One region of the Bacillus sp. CZDM1 genome, then DNA from elsewhere that is predicted to be linked to it. Evidence: riboswitches for the same ligand, from Rfam matches in the RefSeq annotation. Region 1 holds a riboswitch; each other region holds the start of a gene.

Evidence for each region. Region 1 has a riboswitch for S-adenosylmethionine ahead of ACY3XC_RS23805 (homoserine dehydrogenase). Riboswitches for the same ligand answer to the same signal wherever they lie in the genome.
Region 2: another riboswitch for S-adenosylmethionine. It lies ahead of ACY3XC_RS13770 (O-acetylhomoserine aminocarboxypropyltransferase/cysteine synthase family protein); the one in region 1 lies ahead of ACY3XC_RS23805 (homoserine dehydrogenase).
Region 3: another riboswitch for S-adenosylmethionine. It lies ahead of ACY3XC_RS17040 (methionine ABC transporter ATP-binding protein); the one in region 1 lies ahead of ACY3XC_RS23805 (homoserine dehydrogenase).

The regions. Positions count from the first base shown of each region.
Region 1 is NZ_JBUESO010000014.1:30,620-36,614, forward strand. Features, by position in the region: gene ACY3XC_RS23795 (hypothetical protein) at 690-983, opposite strand; gene ACY3XC_RS23800 (polysaccharide lyase beta-sandwich domain-containing protein) at 1,138-1,803, shown strand; gene ACY3XC_RS23805 (homoserine dehydrogenase) at 2,010-3,266, opposite strand; SAM riboswitch class I at 3,372-3,481, opposite strand; gene ACY3XC_RS23810 (YjcZ family sporulation protein) at 3,979-4,086, shown strand; gene ACY3XC_RS23815 (YjcZ family sporulation protein) at 4,151-4,246, shown strand; gene ACY3XC_RS23820 (YjcZ family sporulation protein) at 4,464-4,604, shown strand; gene ACY3XC_RS23825 (RidA family protein) at 5,701-5,995, opposite strand, start outside.
Region 2 is NZ_JBUESO010000005.1:225,898-231,892, forward strand. Features, by position in the region: gene ACY3XC_RS13740 (acyl-CoA dehydrogenase family protein) at 1-238, shown strand, start outside; gene ACY3XC_RS13745 (arsenate reductase family protein) at 419-775, shown strand; gene gcvH (glycine cleavage system protein GcvH) at 863-1,246, shown strand; gene ACY3XC_RS13755 (YusG family protein) at 1,362-1,601, shown strand; gene ACY3XC_RS13760 (toprim domain-containing protein) at 1,733-2,089, shown strand; gene ACY3XC_RS13765 (thioredoxin family protein) at 2,094-2,402, shown strand; SAM riboswitch class I at 2,518-2,619, shown strand; gene ACY3XC_RS13770 (O-acetylhomoserine aminocarboxypropyltransferase/cysteine synthase family protein) at 2,688-4,004, shown strand; SAM riboswitch class I at 4,138-4,246, shown strand; gene ACY3XC_RS13775 (methionine ABC transporter ATP-binding protein) at 4,410-5,435, shown strand; gene ACY3XC_RS13780 (methionine ABC transporter permease) at 5,428-5,995, shown strand, end outside.
Region 3 is NZ_JBUESO010000007.1:77,649-83,643, reverse strand. Features, by position in the region: gene ACY3XC_RS17055 (M20 family metallopeptidase) at 1-1,065, opposite strand, end outside; gene ACY3XC_RS17050 (MetQ/NlpA family ABC transporter substrate-binding protein) at 1,125-1,955, opposite strand; gene ACY3XC_RS17045 (methionine ABC transporter permease) at 1,974-2,624, opposite strand; gene ACY3XC_RS17040 (methionine ABC transporter ATP-binding protein) at 2,614-3,645, opposite strand; SAM riboswitch class I at 3,731-3,837, opposite strand; SAM riboswitch class I at 3,911-4,009, opposite strand; gene ACY3XC_RS17035 (hypothetical protein) at 4,237-4,434, opposite strand; gene ACY3XC_RS17030 (MFS transporter) at 4,598-5,896, opposite strand.

The DNA.
Region 1 (5,995 bases):
GCTTTCTCTCGCAAATCCATTAAGTTGTTCCTTGAAGGAGACCATTACATTATGACTATCAAAATCCATCCACGTACTGTAGTACGCGAAATGCTATTTATAAGAAAGAAATTTTTTAACTAGCAGAAAAAGACACCATTGGTTCATTTATTATTTATTCCAGTGAGTGTTTAGCAAGAGAAAAGAATAGGACGAGCAGATAACTATAACAATCTTTCTCAAATCAACAGAACACTCAAAAGACAAGTTGTAAAATTTGATTTTGAGGTCCCACAATCCTCGCACTTAATTATTAACGGAAATCCATGCTACTACTGTATTCCTCCCCAAACTAATCAAACGTTTTGAGTAAACCCATTCATGTCATTTCTAGTCTGCTATTGTAAAAATCTAACCTTTGCTGAAAGTTACTGATAGCTTGTCTTAAGGAACTGTTCTAATCCTCGACAAAAAATTTCCCGGAAAACAATTCTAATTCCGTTTATCAAAACAGTTTTAGGCTCTTTTAATCAAACGATTGATTGGGAATATTGTTAGCAGACTTTGTCGATAAAAAGAGGTTTTAGTGATTCCATAAGATAAGGGTCAGCTAGTTCATTGACAAACTGAGTACGATGTTAAAGAAAAAACAAAGGCAGATTGTTTGAATATGGATTGCAATGACGGTTATGAATCGCCACTTCCATAAATTATGACTCTGTGTGCAGCCAATCATAGTACATGACTTCGCCGTTTCCGAGCACATAACGCAAAGGATTACTCTCACATCTGTTTTCAGATAATTGTTCGAGATAGAGTTCTTTTAATTTGTTAGTTAAGATTCCATAAAAGAAGGCAATCGGTTTTACTACCAGTTTGGTAGATTTTAATTTTCGTATTAGTTGCTTAAAAGACTGAATCGCGATAGCGAGAACGTCCTCTGTGTGTTGGTTACATTGAAAATCGAAAAGCAGCGATTTGCACCATATGCCAGTATTCTTCAATCATTTTCGCATCCGAGAAGAAGTATTTTACAAGCTGGACAAATGCTTGTGGAACTTTATTACTAACAAAAGTGTGATCGAGTTCAATCGGCGATTCGTTACGTTTAGTACTCTTTTGATTATTAGTTTTTAAAAGATTATTAGTTTCTTTAGGGTGTCCTATTCGTATGTACTGCTTCCAAATAAAAATAAAGAAGATGTAGAATCATACAGCCAGAATCCAAATGTAACGATCTTAAGCAATACAAAGAATGTTCATTCAGTTAAAGAAACGACGCTTGGAATAACCGCTGCCAACTTTTTTGCTGCTGGAACGGCAGATATCATCACAGCTGAGAATCCTTCCTCTGTAATGGTGAAGGAGGAAAAAGGAGAATTGACACTGTCTGTTTCGGATCCAACACAGAAGCAAAACACAGTCATCATTGAATTGGATAAAACAGGATTATCTGTCATTAGTAAAGATGACACCGTAAACGTTCTGCAAACATCTCCTACGATTAAAGTAGAGGTCAATGTTGCCGGAGCTATCGGTAAATCGCACGTTGTGAAATTCCAAGTGGATGAGATGAATGATATTGAACGGTTAGATCAAGTTATCGATTTCGGCTATCAAAACGGCTGGATCATGAATGACGGAATCTATAACAGTTTAATTTCAAAGGTGGAGCGCATTCAAAAACACAAAGATGACAGTAGGTTAGTATATTTGGGCGTGGAAGCTCTTGAAAATGAAGTTCGAGCTCAATTTGGGAAAAAGATCAACCCTGTTTTTGCTAATTTTCTGTTAAGTAAAACGATGCTCTTGGAATCACATTAGTACTTAATTAGATTGAAAGTAATTCTGAATGCAAATACATTTGATAATTTAAAAAGTAAATAAAGAAATGACAAATAGCCAAGCTTTTTAAGCATTGGCTATTTTATTTGTGCGCCTTAGCATGGGTGCAGTCTATAGGGTGCAAGTCCCGAACTGTGAAGGCAGAAGTAACAGTAGCTTAACGCAAGGGTGTCCACGGTGATACCTCATAATTTCACTTTTTCCGGCTGGATTAAAAGAGTACTTGTGCTTTGATTATAGATTTTAACCTCATATTTGTTTAGGAGTAAAGGGTGTTCATAGTGTGTCAAATCACCTTTAAAAAGAATGTAAGCTTTCTTTAAGATAGAGCTTTGATCTGTTTTAATAATGTCGCCCTGAGCATGTAGTTGTGAAATTATTTCTTTTTGTAAGTTGGTGGATTGATAGAATAATAAATAAACTTTTTGAGTTACTGCTTCATTTTCGTATGTGTTCTTTGTAATTCTTGAATATTGATAATTTTTGTTTTCCCTTGTCAGATAGATTGATAATAAGTCTTCAATAACCGCACTTGCAGTAGCTTCTGCTCCAGCGCCTGCTCCTTGTAAAGTTAAGTATCCAAGCAAATCTGTCTTTATTCGAAGGGCATTATCAACATTTTCGACTCCGTGTAAAGGATGATCCTTGTCAACGAATACAGGCTTTACTTCTACATTCAAATGACTGTCAATAAGTACTAAATGCTTAAGGCGAAGTCCAAGCTGATCTGCTAATAAGATTTCCTCATGCGAAATACCTTTTATTCCTTGTACGGTCACTTGTTCCCAAGCAGGTTGTTCTCCAAAGATCCACTCGCTTAATACCATCGCTTTATAAAATGCATCTAAGCCTTCAATATCATTCGTTGGATCAGGTTCTGCATATCCTTTCTGCTGAGCAAGTTCAAGGGATTCTGGAAAGGAATCACCTGTTGTTCTCATATGACTTAAAATGAAATTTGTTGTTCCATTTAAAATAGCTTCTACGCTCTCAATTTGATTTCCACCGAGCAGCTCTTTAATGGTTCTTAAAACAGGAATTCCACCGCCAACACTTGCTTCGTAAATAAATCGCACCCCGTTCGTGTGAGCTATTTCCCTTATTTCTTTTCCATGACTTGCAATTAATTCTTTATTTGCTGAGACTACATGACAGCCATTCTGAAGCGCTTGTTTTATATACGATAAAGCAGGTTCAATTCCGCCCATAGCCTCTATAACTACATCTGGATTACCCTTTTCTATCATTTCATCGAAGCTTGTCGTAATCATAACATTTTCATCAATGGAGCGAGGCTTTTCTTTATTTTTAATTAAGATACCTATGATTTCAAAGGATTTCCCCGCTAGTGAAGATAATCGTTCCTCTCGATTCATTAATGCGGTATAAGTCCCATACCCTACTGTACCTAATCCTAATAATGCCACTCTAATTCTTGTCATTGTTGACTCCTTTCAAAAATAAAGAAATATAAGTCTTTAAGAAAAGTGGAAAAATAAAAGCCGCTCTATCACTGAGATAGAGCGGCTCCATAAAAAAAATTCCGTCACTTATCTCTCAAAGTAAAATACTTTGAAGGACTTAGCACCTTTTCAAACATTTGTTTGAAGGTTGCCGGGCTTCACAGGGCCTTTCCCTCTGCCACTCTTGATAAGACTTATTAAATTAATACAAATATTATCAGGGTAAACAGTCAGAGTCAACTTAATTTTATGAAAATTTTAAATCATACTTAGCCTCTTACAAATTAATATGATCTTTTTTATACCTTTCTAATTGTTCTTGTTAGATTGAGATGTAATTTCTCTAACTCCTTTTGATTGGAAATTACATGGGTATTACATTCAAATGAAAAATTACAGGATCAAGATAAAACTTTATTGAATTATTTACTTTTAATCAGCACTTGTCCATTCACCTTTATTATGAACGCATAAGTTATATTACCCACCATAGCACCATCCACAACCTCTTTCATAAGGGTGTACCTCCTAAAGAACGTTTGCATGTATTGCAGACGTTTTTTGCATTTTTATGGCGACTGTTGATTTTGTCCAAAATATGATATTTGTCCAAACCACTCTTGTACTACTGAAATATATATACATAGTGAAATTGTTTTTCTTACAAGTATTTAAGTGGTGGTGAAAAGATATGTGGTGGTGTTCTGGATACAACGGCGGTTATGGCTACGGCGGCAATTCCTTTGTATTAATTGTTGTATTGTTTATTCTTTTAATTATTGTACTTGCAAGCTTCTGATAAATGTTGAATTAACCGAACGGTACGATTTTTACAAGTAAACTCATTTCTGGAGGTGTTATGTATGAGCGACGGATCTGGAAAGTCTTTTGCGTTAATCGTTGTATTGTTTATTCTCCTAATCATTGTAGGAACTTCTTTCATGTCTTTCAAGTACTAATTTGAATTATTGAAATGGAAAAGGCGGCTAGTTTAAATTTAGTCACCTTTTTTGTGAGAAATTTTTGGCTTTGCGGACTATGTATGAAATTCGCTGCATAATGCAGATTTCGTAATAAGTTATGAGTTCGTCCTCACAAAATTCTAGTGAAAGAGCCCTTCCCTCCTTAATTTCTCAACATATTTTGTAAGGAATAAGTTTAAAGGAGGGCTATAAAATGTTTGGATATGGTGGACACGGTGGATTAGGTGCTTGCTGTGGTTATGGCTACGGCGGTACAGACCGCTGTGACGATTTTATTTTAATCGTTGTATTGTTTATCTTGTTAATCATCGTTGGAGCTGTTATCTGTTTTTAAGAAAAGACAATTACGCTTATATTAGAATACAAAAAAGCCCTACAAGGGCTTTTTTTGTTCGAGACTTTTCTTCATTAAGGCGAATGTGCAATGGAAAGCTATGGGGCTTCGGCTACACTTTAGCTTATGCATCAGTTCATGTGAAAAATCATATGGGTTAAGCATTATTTTGAAGAATTTTTTAATTTATTAAGCAATACTTAAGGTCGGCATGCAATCACAAGAAAGGTTATTGAACAATACCGTCGTGCCAGGAGAATATGCTTCCCAAAAACAGATTTCAGAAGCTGGTGGACGAAGAAACAAAGGAGAATAAGACTATAAGAAAGGTAGATTTGGTATGAATAAGCTTGGAGCAGGAGAAACCTTAAAGCTGAGTATATAATGAAGTTTCATTAAAGGGAGCCTGGGGGACGGTTTTTTAAAGGGACAATCGGCAGTTTTTCGCGTGAAAAAGCCGAATAGGGGATAGGTTCTAGTCGGGCTTTTGTACAATTTAGTGTAAGATTTTTTTCGCAAAATTTCCGATTTCCCAAGAAGAATGAAGTCGAGGTCATGGCCTGTGGGTTCCAAACTTTGGGTGTCCCAAAAATCGGATACCAGGAACCATCCGGGGATTTCCAGTTATTGTTGAGAAACTCTAGAGATAGCTTTATTATCAGCAGATCTTTGGTATAAGTGACCAAGTAGTAAAAAATCAAATGAGCAGCTGTCTTTCAAAAACTGATTTTAGAGAGCAGATTTATATTGCGTTTCGAATAAATCGGGGTGAACCGTACCACAAGTAAATGAGGTTTGTTTCTTGAAAAATAAAAGCCAAAAAATGTGCAAATATTGAATGAAAATTTGCAAAGAACATCGGGGACGGTTCTTGTGGTCATCGTTTATATATAATGCCAGGAGAACCGTCCGAGACCACTGGAAAAGTCGTTAATTTGAACAATGAACATGAATTTTCATCATTATATAATAAATACAAGAAGGCAGTTATCTACATATAGTAGGTAATTGCCTTCTTGTTTTTCAAAAATGGACTTGTCCAGTGATCTCGAACCGTCCATATTTTCCTCATGCTTCTCGCTAAGAAATCTCCTGGTTATTCCTCTTGTTTTACTGCAATGATAAAATCAATCTCAATCGGAGTATTACTAGGGAGTTCCGCTACTCCAACAGCTGTGCGAGCATGATGCCCTTTATCGCCAAAAATCTTATCTAATAATTCAGAAGCAGCATCTAGAACTTTTGATGGTTCAGAAAAACCTGGTGCAGTCTGAACATAGCCTGTTACTTTTAATACTTGTTCAACCTTGTCAAGGCTGCCAATTGCCGCTTTTAAACTGCTAAGCCCTTTTAGCACACACATCTCAGCTAGTTCCTGGGCCTGTTCAATG
Region 2 (5,995 bases), on a different contig from region 1:
GACGGGTCTTGAGAAAAATAAACAAAAGCTTCTTTATACTCAAATCTTCTGTCAAGAAGCTTTTAACGAAATTGAGCAGCATGCTAAAGAAACATTGGTTGCAACTGAACAAGGCGATACTCTTCGTATGCTAGTTTCAGCACTTCGCAAACTCACACGCCACACACCAATCAATGTAATTGGTAAGAAGCGTGAAGCGGCTGATGTTCTGATTGAAGCTGAACGATATATTGTTTAATAAATAAACTTTAGGCTCCCGGTATTTGCTGGGAGTCTAAATTTTTCTATTGGTTTAGCAGGAAATTTGCAGAATTAGTCGAATTTTTGTAAGGGAAGCATTTTTACTTTTTTTCCTGTTATGTTACTATTCAAGTGACGAATGATGTCATTGATGTTTTGTGCAAAGGAGGGGGAACAGATGTCTCTTACTTTTTACTGGTATCCGAAATGTGGTACATGTCGAAATGCAAAGAAATGGCTGGATGCACATCAGCTTGCCTACAAAGAAATACATATTGTTGAAAACCCACCGACTAAGGCAGAACTTCAGGATTATTACGAAAAAAGCAGCATTGAATTAAAGAAGTTCTTTAATACAAGCGGGCAAAAGTATCGTGAACTGGGGATTAAGGATAAAATATCCACTGCTTCAGAAGATGAGCTGCTAGATTTGTTAGCCTCGGATGGGATGCTAATCAAAAGACCATTATTAACAGATGGGGAAAAGGTAACAGTAGGTTTCAAAGAAGAAGAGTATGAAAAAATGTGGTTATGAGCATATCTATACTTTTCAAAAAGTAATTAAGGTAAAATCGATTTATATCGATCATTGATTTTTAGAAAATAATGGAGGGATTTTGTAATGACTACACCAAAGGAATTGCGTTATTCTGAAGAACATGAGTGGGTAAAACTTGAAGGAGAAACAGTCCGTGTAGGGATCACTCATTTTGCACAATCTGAGTTAGGCGATATCGTTTTCGTTGAGCTTCCTGAAGTGGGCGATGAAGTGACTGCTGATGAGCCTTTTGGCAGTGTTGAATCTGTGAAAACAGTTTCTGAATTATATGCGCCGCTAAGTGGTAAGGTTGTTGAGGTGAATGAAGATTTAAGTGACAGTCCTGAATTCGTAAACGATTCTCCATATGAAAAAGCTTGGATGATTGTCATTGAGCCTTCTAATAGCAGTGAATTGGACAACTTAATGACAGCAGAACAATATGAAGCAATGATTAAAGAAGACTAATAATACCAAAACACCTTGATCCTCAAGGTGTTTTTTTAATGGGAAAATTTCGCATCTTGTATATTCTAAATCTAGGGGATAATAGAATAAACTTTAATTAAAAGGGGATCTTGGAATGACATTGAAACAGCAGAAAATTGATGTGACAGATCGAGTAGTTGGTAAAATGAAAAATGGTGAGATGGAATTATTTCTAGATAATACCTCTATTGGTAAGATACAGTTACCAGGGGACATGACTTTTCAATTAGATCAACGATTTGAAGTAGAGCAACGGAAGATTTTTCAGAATGTGACAGTTACTGAACAGCCAGATGCAAAATATACAGATTGTGATGATGGTGGATGGTGCTAGTATAAGTACTTACAAGCAAACACCTATTATCAAAAGGTCAATCGTGGTATAGTTAACATATAGACACGTTATTAAATTTATTGAATATGTTAACATCAACAAATAACTTTCTTTCGTATAGGTGATGAATGATGAGTGATACGTATGGTGATAAAGTTCTGATTGTTGAAGGAAAATCAGATAAGAAAAAGGTAAAAAGTATCCTGAAAGAACCGATGGACATTGTTTGTACAAATGGTACCATTAGTATGTCAAAATTGGATGAATTAATTGATTCTCTTGAAGATAAAGAGGTCTATATCCTTGTTGATGCTGATGATGCTGGTGAAAAGCTGCGCAAACAATTGAAAAGGGAGTTCCCTCAAGCCGAACATATCTATATAGACAGAATGTACCGCGAAGTAGCAACTGCTCCAGTGTACCATCTAGCTACCGTTCTTTTAGGCGCTAATATCGATGTTCATTCTGAATTTTTAGAGATGGGTTAAAATAATGAACGATTGGAACCTTGATGAAGTATCAACATTTTTAAAAAATCATTCATCTGGACTCATTTACTTCTATACCCCTTTATGTGGTACTTGTCAGGTAGCATCAAGAATGCTCCAAATTATTGAGAAAATGATTGATGTACAAATCGGAAAAGTCAATTTGAATTATCACTCAGATCTTGCGAAACAGTTTGAAATTGAAAGTGTTCCCTGCCTTATTTTTATAAAAAATGGGGAGATAGCAGATACAATCTATGCTTTTCAATCCGTTCCGTATTTATATGAAAAAATAAAACATCATTTTAACTAAAACAGGTACTTGTTATCTGTTTTTTTATTGGAATTATTCCTAAAGGTATTGAAGATTTCCATGATTTAGTGTATTATTCTTTTAAAATATTCAATTAATCTTACAATTCAATAAATTCTTATCCAGAGAGGCGGAGGGACTGGCCCTGCGATGCCCGGCAACCGGTTTGACAACACGGTGCTAATTCCAGCAGAGTTACTACTCTGGCAGATAAGGAGAGAGACCCCCTCTTCTTAAAGAGGGGGTTTTAAGTTTCAGTATTAAAAAAAATGGAGGAGTGTTAGTATGGGGGAAAATCAAAAAAATTATCGTTTTGAAACTTTGAGTGTTCACGGCGGATTGGCACCAGACCCAGTAACAGGAGCACGGGCCGTACCGATTTACCAAAATAATGCCTACCAATTTAAAAATACGGAACATGCAGCAAATCTTTTTGCATTGAAAGAAACTGGATACATATATACTCGAATCCATAATCCGACAACAACTGTTTTCGAAGAAAGAGTTGCTCTGTTGGAAGGTGGAGTAGGGGCGCTAGCGGTTGCGAGCGGAATGGCTGCGATTACCTTGGCCATCCTAAATATTGCTGAAGCGGGTGATGAAATCGTTTCTGCATCCAATTTATATGGTGGAACATACAATTTATTTGCTGTTACACTTCCTAAATATGGAATCAAGGTTAAGTTTGTTGACCCGGAAAATCCGGAAAACTTCCGCGCAGCAATCAATGATAAAACAAAAGCTGTATTTGCTGAAACGATTGGTAATCCATCTTTAAGAATTCTTGATATTGAAAAAGTAGCAGAAATTGCTCATGAAGCAGGAGTTCCATTAATTATTGATAATACCTTTGCTACACCATACCTATGCAGACCGATAGAATATGGCGCAGATGTTGTAATTCATTCAGCGACGAAATGGCTTTTAGGGAATGGCACTTCAACAGGCGGAGTTATTGTAGATGGAGGAAAGTTTGATTGGAATTCACCAAAATTCCCTGGTTTTACTACTCCTGACCCGAGTTATCATGATCTTGTATATGCAGAAGCATTAGGTGCTGTTGCCTATATTATTAAAGCACGTGTTCAGTTATTACGTGATTTAGGACCTGCATTAAGTCCACAAAACGCGTTTCAATTCACGCTCGGTCTTGAAACCCTGCATGTCAGAATGAAGGAACATGTTGCTAATACCAAGGAAGTAGTGAATTATTTAGTAAAGCATCCTGCAGTAGAGTGGGTATCTTACCCTGGTCACACTTCACATCCTGATTATGAATTGGCAAGTAAGTATTTACCTAAGGGTGCAGGATCTATGATTGTTTTTGGTATAAAAGGTGGAAGAGATGCAGGAGCAAAATTAATTGATTGTATTACACTTTTTGCCCATGTAGCGAATGTTGGCGATGCAAAAAGCTTAATTATCCATCCTGCCAGCACCACTCACCAGCAGCTAGATGCAGAAGGACTAAAGTCAGCGGGTGTTTCGGAGGATTTAATTCGACTTTCCATTGGCATCGAAAATGTGGAGGACCTGATCGAAGATCTAGAATCAGCGATTGAGGCTGCCACAGGTGTTTCTTCCATCAAAGCAAAAGCATAAAGTAAGATTAATGTTTATTCAAAATATGAAGAAAATTTGTTTGACACTACTTTTTATCCGTGATAAGATTACTTTCGTACCAAAATGATTGCTTAAATTCGTGAACGTAATAATTAAATATAGAATGCTATAGCTCTTATCAAGAGAGGTGGAGGGATGTGCCCGATGAAGCCCGGCAACCGTCAATATTTATATTGAAATGGTGCCAATTCACACAAAGCGATTGCTTTGGAAGATGGGAGAAAGGTTTTTATTTATGATGCCTTTCTGCCCAATGCAGAAAGGTTTTTTATTTTTCTACTATAAGAATGTTTTTACGAAAACAATCAAACCCTATATTTAAGAAGTACAATCTGGTTGAAGTTTTTGCAATTCATTTTTAATTGGATAAAAGTAGGTGATGGAATGATTTCTATAAAAGATGTCCAAAAAGTGTTCCCTTCTAAACAGGGACAGCTTAAAGCAGTCGATGATGTGAACTTAGAGATAAAAGAAGGAGAAATTTTTGGTGTAATCGGATATAGCGGTGCTGGTAAAAGTACCTTAATACGAATGCTTAATGGACTAGAGCTTCCAACAGCGGGTTCTGTTACGGTTGCTGGTCGGGTTATATCAAAAATTAGAGGCAGCCAGCTCAGAAAAGCACGTCAGGAAATTAGTATGATCTTTCAGCATTTTAATCTGCTTTGGTCAAGGACAGTTAGTGAGAATATTGCTTTTCCTTTAGAAATCGCTGGAGTAAATGGACCGCAAAGAAAGAAAAAGGTCGCGGAGCTAGTTAAGCTAGTTGGCCTGGAGGGAAGAGAAAATGCGTATCCATCACAGCTTAGTGGTGGACAAAAGCAACGGGTTGGTATTGCCAGGGCACTTGCCAATAATCCTAAAGTACTGCTTTGTGATGAAGCAACATCAGCTCTTGATCCGCAAACAACAGATTCCATTTTGGAATTGTTAGTAGATATCAATAAACGTCTTGGTTTAACGATTGTCTTAATTACACATGAAATGCATGTCATTCGAAAAATCTGCCACCGGGTTGCGGTGATGGAAAGTGGGAAAATCGTCGAACTCGGTTCTGTTTTGGATGTGTTTAAACATCCGCAGCAGCCAATTACGAAACGATTTGTCCAACAGGTTACTGAACCTGAAGAAACCAGAGAAACAATTGAACACCTACTTGAACTTTTTCCACAAGGAAAAGTGGTCCAGCTTTCGTTCGTTGGGGAATCAACAGAACAGCCACTAATCACAAATATCGTCCGAGATTATGATGTCATTGTAAATATTCTTCAAGGGAAAATTTCGCACACGCAAAACGGATCATATGGAACATTATTTATCCATTTGGATGGACAAGCGAACGAAATACAGAAAGCCATTGATTATATTCATTCTCAGCAAATCGGAGTGGAGGTGATCAGTAATGGCTAACTTTATGGAAATAGTAAAATGGGAAAATTTATTAGCTGCAACAGGTGAAACCATTTATATGACTTCCATTTCAGTGTTTGCCACATTTGTCTTAGGGTTGCTTCTCGGCTTGCTATTATTTTTAACGGCGGAAGGGAATTTATGGGCGAATCGGACTATAAATGTCATCATTGGAAGCTTTGTAAATATTTTCAGATCCATCCCGTTTATTATCTTAATCATTTTATTAATTCCGTTTACAAAATTTTTACTTGATACTATCCTCGGTGCAAACGCGGCCCTGCCGGCGCTAATTATTGGTGCAGCTCCTTTTTATGCACGTATGGTAGAAATCGCTCTTAGGGAAATCGATAAAGGTGTTATTGAGGCATCACAATCGATGGGTGCAACACATGGTCATCTCATATTTAAAGTCCTAATACCAGAATCATTGCCGGCATTAATTTCAGGGATTACAGTCACAGCTATTTCGCTAGTTGGCTTTACTGCAATGGCCGGGGTCATTGGTGCTGGCGGACTTGGACATTTCGCATATCTAGAAGGTTTTCAGCGCAACAGAC
Region 3 (5,995 bases), on a different contig from region 1:
GGCTTCCCTAAAAGGTACAGTATGGGCAACAAGGTCCGCTGATCCAATTTTAATATACGGGTGAATGGTTGGGACAACTTGACTGATGTTTCCTGCATCCGTTGAACCGATACCGGGTCTGTCCCCTTCTGCAATGGTTTCACCTAGTTCTTCAACGACTTCCTTGAACACGGCATCATAATGTCTATTTAATAGAAGATTATCGACTTCATTTTGAAAGGCGATGACCTTTAAGGTTGCTCCTGTGGCTAATGCAGCGCCTTCTGCCACTGCTTTTACCCGCTTAGTAACTTCGTTCAAACCGGCTCTTGTAGCAGCACGAATGTAAAATCTGGCTTTTGCATATTCAGGGATAATGTTTGGTGCATCTCCGCCATGGGTGATGATTCCGTGAATGCGCACATCGTCTTTAAGCTGCTGTCTTAACGCGTTGATGCCATTAAACAGCTGAATCACCGCATCTAATGCATTAATTCCCTCGTGCGGGGAAGCGGCGGCATGTGCTGGCTTTCCAATAAATTCAAAGTCTAGTGGATCAACAGCAAGAGAGGTGCTGGTTATGCGAGTCTCGCCACTTGGGTGAATCATAAGTGCGGCGTCAATCCCGTTCACTAGTCCATGTTTAACAAAGCTTCCCTTTGCACTGCCGTTTGGCCCGCCTTCTTCTGCAGGGGTACCGAAAACAACTGCTTCTCCGCCTGTTTCTGCTAAAACCTTGCTCAAGGCAATCGCTGCAGCGACGCTAGTAGTACCAATAATATTATGTCCGCAAGCATGCCCTAGGCCTGGAAGGGCATCATATTCTGCTAGGAATGCAATGGAGGGACCAGGTTTTTCTGACTTTTTACGAGCTACAAAGGATGTTTCATGTCCGGCAACAGCCTTTTCAACCTCAAATCCTTCTTTTAAAAGAATATCTGTCAGTAGTTCAGAAGCAAAAAATTCCTCATTGCCGATTTCAGGGTTTTCATGAATTTTATGGCTTGTTGAAAGGTAAAGCTCCTTATTGCCTTCTACATTTTCAAGGATTGTTTCTTTTAATGAAGCTAACGTTTTTGTTGTCATATTTTTCTTCCTCCTTATGTAAAGAGGTTTTTGCTGTGAGCAAAAACCTCTTTGAATTATTACCAGCCAATGTTACTTAACGGAACGAATGTTGGAATCATGTTACCTTTATACTCTTTTTCAATAAACTTAGCTGTATCTTCGGACTGATAAAGTTCTGCTAATCTCTTATATGTCTTGTTGTCTTTGTCTTTTGCTTGGACCGCAATAATATTAAGGTATGGGGTAGCTGTTTCACTTTCAACAAAAATCGCATCTTCTAATGGGCTAAGACCTGCATCACCAGCAATCCCGTTATTGATAACTGAAGCGGCAACGTCTGGAAGTGCTCTTGGTGTTTGTGCTGGTACAACAGCAACAAAATCAATGTTTTTAGGGTTTTCTTTTATTTGCGTAAGATCACCATTTGGATCGAAGTCTTCTGGTAATTCAATAAGTCCAGCTTCTTGCAGAAGTAATAAGGCACGTCCTTGATTGGATGCGTCGTTTGGAAGGGCAATTTTCGCACCATCTGGAATGTCTTTGACATCTTTGTATTTTTCAGAGTAAATTCCCATTGGGGCAAGGACCGTTGTCGCGATTGGCACTAGGTCTAAATTGTGTTCCTTAATAAATACGTCAAAATAGGCAACCGTTTGGAATGCATTCACATCAATTTCGCCTTCTGCAAGAGCTGTGTTGGGAGCGACGTAATCAGAGAATGAAACGATTTCGATATTGATTCCCTCTTTTTTAGCCTTTTTCGCTACAAAATCCCAAATACGTGTATCAGTTCCGCTGACACCAAGCTTAACGGTAGTTGATTCTTTACCCTCTGATGTTTTTTCAGCACAGGCTGCGCTAATAATCGCCAAAGTAATAATAATGATGGATAGTAAAAGTTTTTTCATCGTTAATTTCCCCCTAGTTTATCTTCGTCTGATTTTCTTTGCTGCTATATTTCCAAATGACTGCAGGCCTTGAACCATTACAATCAGAATTGCTACTGTAATCATCATTGTGACTGTATCAAAACGCTGGTAGCCATAGGTAATGGCTAAATCTCCAATCCCGCCGCCTCCGACAGCCCCAGCCATTGCCGATGCACCAACTAATCCGATAGTGGCTATCGTTAAGGCTAAAACAAGTGAACTTAGTGCTTCTGGAATAAGAAATTTAAAAATAATTTGCCCAGGGGTTGCACCCATTGCCTCTGCTGCTTCAATGACACCTGGATCCACTTCTAGCAATGAATTTTCTATTAATCTGGCAATATAGGGACCGCAATAGAATACCAGAGGAACAACTGCCGCCGCCGTTCCAATCGATGTACCGACTATTAATCTTGTAACGGGAATCATCGCCACTAATAAAATAATGAACGGGACGGAACGAAAAATGTTAATGATCCCATTCAAGACGGTAAAGAACGGTAAATTCTGAAGCAGATGGCCTTTCCTAGTTACGACTAACAAGATTCCCAGCGGCAGACCAAGGATGGTTGAGAACAAGAGAGAGAAAGCGACCATTTGAATGGTTTCAATTAAGGCTTCTATGATTTGCTCTGAATTAACTAGCATGTGCGGTCACTTCCTTTATGCTGATTTTCTTCTGGTTGATATAGGTTAACGCTCGGATGACTTCTTTATCAGACCCCTGGAACTCAACAATGAGGTTTCCAAAAGGAGTTCCTTGAAGCTCGGTAATATTGCCGAACAAGACATTGATATGAATATCAAACTGTTTGGCTAGTTGTGACAATAATGGCTGACCCGCGGTGCTGCCGACAAAATTAATTCGGAAAATCCGCTGCATTCCATCATGCTTTTGAATGATTTCTTTAATAGAATCAGGCAGCTGGTCATTCATGACTGTGCTGACAAAATTTTTGGCAGTCTGTGTTTTGGGTGCTGAAAAGACATCAAACACTGTGCCTTCTTCAATAATTTTCCCTGCTTCGATAACGGCCACCCGGTCACATATCTCTCTAATTACCGCCATCTCGTGGGTGATAATTAGAATCGTAATGTTGTATTCGTTATTGATTTTTTTCAACAGCTGCAAAATCGAGCTGGTTGTCTGTGGATCGAGAGCAGATGTTGCCTCATCGCAAAGTAGAATGGAAGGCTGTGTTGCCAATGCTCTGGCGATTCCGACACGCTGTTTTTGTCCCCCGGAAAGCTGATCAGGATAATAGTCCGCCTTGTCTGCTAACCCGACAAATTCTAGTAATTCCATAACGCGCTTCTTAATCGCATCCTTAGGAACTTTGGCAAGTGTCAGAGGCATTGCCACGTTTGCAAATACTGTTTTTGAGTTTAATAGATTAAAGTGCTGAAAAACCATCCCAATATTTTTCTTAATCTCTCGGACCTCTTTGACAGACATAGAAGTGAGGTTATGACCATCAACAATCACACTGCCAGAGGTCGGACGCTCTAGTAAGTTCACACAGCGGATAAGTGAGCTTTTCCCAGCACCACTAAAGCCAATCACTCCAAATATCTCTCCCTTATTAATCTTCAAATCAATTCCGTTCAACGCGGCAACCTGCTGCCCGCCACTCTCATAAACCTTCTTAAGATTCTGAAATTCGATCATGGTGTATCGCTCCTTTATCAAATAAATAAAAAATCCTCTTCTAGAAACAAGAAGAGGATTGGCCAATGCAATGCATAGGAAGCTCTTCTTATCTCTCAAGCATTTTCCGCCTGCTGGATTTGGCACAGTCACCAATTTGGTTCCGCTGCCGAGGTGTCATAGGGCCAGTCCCTCAACCTCTCTGGATAAGAAATATTATTCAGTTAAAAATAAAAAACCTCTTCTTGAAAAAGAAGAGGGCGAATTGAAAAAATCATAGGTCCTCTTCTTATCTATCAAGTCGTACTTGCTGGATTTGGCACAGAATCAGAATTCCGCTGCCGAGGTGTCATAGGGCCAGTCCCTCAACCTCTCTTGATAAGAAGTATTTTTACTTTATTCATTTTTTGAACTTGTTAATTAATTTACTGTAGGAAAATTCAAAAGTCAAATACTATTTTTAAAATAATATTTAATCAGTTATCTTACAAACGCTTTCAAATGCTATAGATAGGCATTTTGAAAAAATAATATTTTTTTTATCGCAGACTTCAAATAAAGAGAAAAGAGAGCGTATGAATTCGCTCTCTTTCATGTTGCTTATTTTTAGAATTACCTTCTTTTACCAGCCAAATGAAGGACCCCATGGATGATTAGTACAAGAGAGAATAAAAGGATAGCCAGGACACCGATAAGGATAACTAATGGACTAAGCGGTGCAAAAAATCCTGTTAGCGGTACTCTTAGTAAAGCGAAACCAGCCAGGATACATAAGAAGTATAAAAAAGGACTGCGATCCAACACACTCATGGTATTCTCACTCCTTTCTAGGGTTAATACATTCGTATTCAAATAAGGAGTTATTTATTTACCAGAATAATAAATCAGTCCCATGTAACTATCTTTTTGGTAATATAATCCTCGCCTATGGACGGAAGGAGCAGTACCTTTGACATTGAACATTTACACTTTATTAAAATGCTTCCGCACTTTCCTTCACTGTATTTTTCACTGCAATCTCCGGATGAACCTTTCTTATGACGGTCGGTCTTAAAAGAGTAAGGACTACACTCACACATAATCCAGAAGACAGGAGCAGAACCCATTGTGCAGGGAAGATATCATACAAAAACCCATATAGCACCATTCCTAATGGTGATAAGGCCATGGCAACTGTTTCAATAAGGGAAAATACACGTCCCTTAAATTCATCTGCAATTTGTTTTTGCATCATTACTTGTGTTGGTGTATTGACGAAAACAATGCACACGCCTAAAACAAATTGAAGAAGAATGTAGTAGCCAAACATGATGTTGTAAGACATGGTGAAGAGTAAAGGGAAAGTGGCACTTCCCATGATGCCCCCCATGATAAGAATACCCCTTTTTGAAACCAGCAACGGAAATCTTATCTCTTTCCGGATGGAGAGATAAATCGATAACAGCAGCATGCCAACGGCAAAGGCGCCTTCTGTAAAACCAAAATGCTGGGAAAGCATTTTTAATTTTTCAATAAGAATGAAGGAATATCCAACCTGGTAGGCGCTGAAAAGGAAATTAACTAATAAGGCTATCCAGATAATGGTCATCAACATCGGCTGTAATTTTAAATAAGATACACCCGCCTTCATTCCTTGCCACATGGATTCTTTCGACTTTTCCACAGGTTCAGCTTTTTGGGCAGCGAACAAAGTGAAATTCATCGTGGCATCGAGAACAATCGCGATGGTAGAAGCGGCCATATAGAAAATCAGGAATAGCGGCATGGAAATGATTCCATACAAAAGTCCTCCGACTGCTGGAGAGGCAATAGCCGCAAAGGATACAGACATTTGATTTAAAGACATTGCTTTTTGAATTCTTGCTTCGTCCACAAGCCCTGTTATGGAGGAGGTGAATGCTACGCTGGAAAACATGGATGTAAGGGACAGGATGCAGGTAGTGATATAAATTGCTGTTAAAGATAATCCAGAGGTGACACTGACGACTAACAATCCCCCGATAGCCAAGGTAGTTGCAATTTGTGAGATAATCGCGATCCTTTTACGTGGATATTTATCGATGATATAACCTGCAAATGGTGCAGCGATGGTACGAGGTAATACATTGCAAATCAAGTTTAGTGCAAAACTTTTCGCCGATCCTGTGGCTTGCAAAATATAAAAACTAATGGCAAATGAATATACCTGTGAACCAAAAGAGGCAATCAGTTTGCTTATGGTAAAAGTCCAAAGATGGTAAGTGGCTTTTTTCAACATGGTGCTATTATTCACACTATCTCCTCATTCCTTAGAATTTTTGTAGAAGTTTAATTTAATTAAACAAAGCATAACATGAAGTTTTTACCAAATCAAGAAAAAGTTTAATTTAAT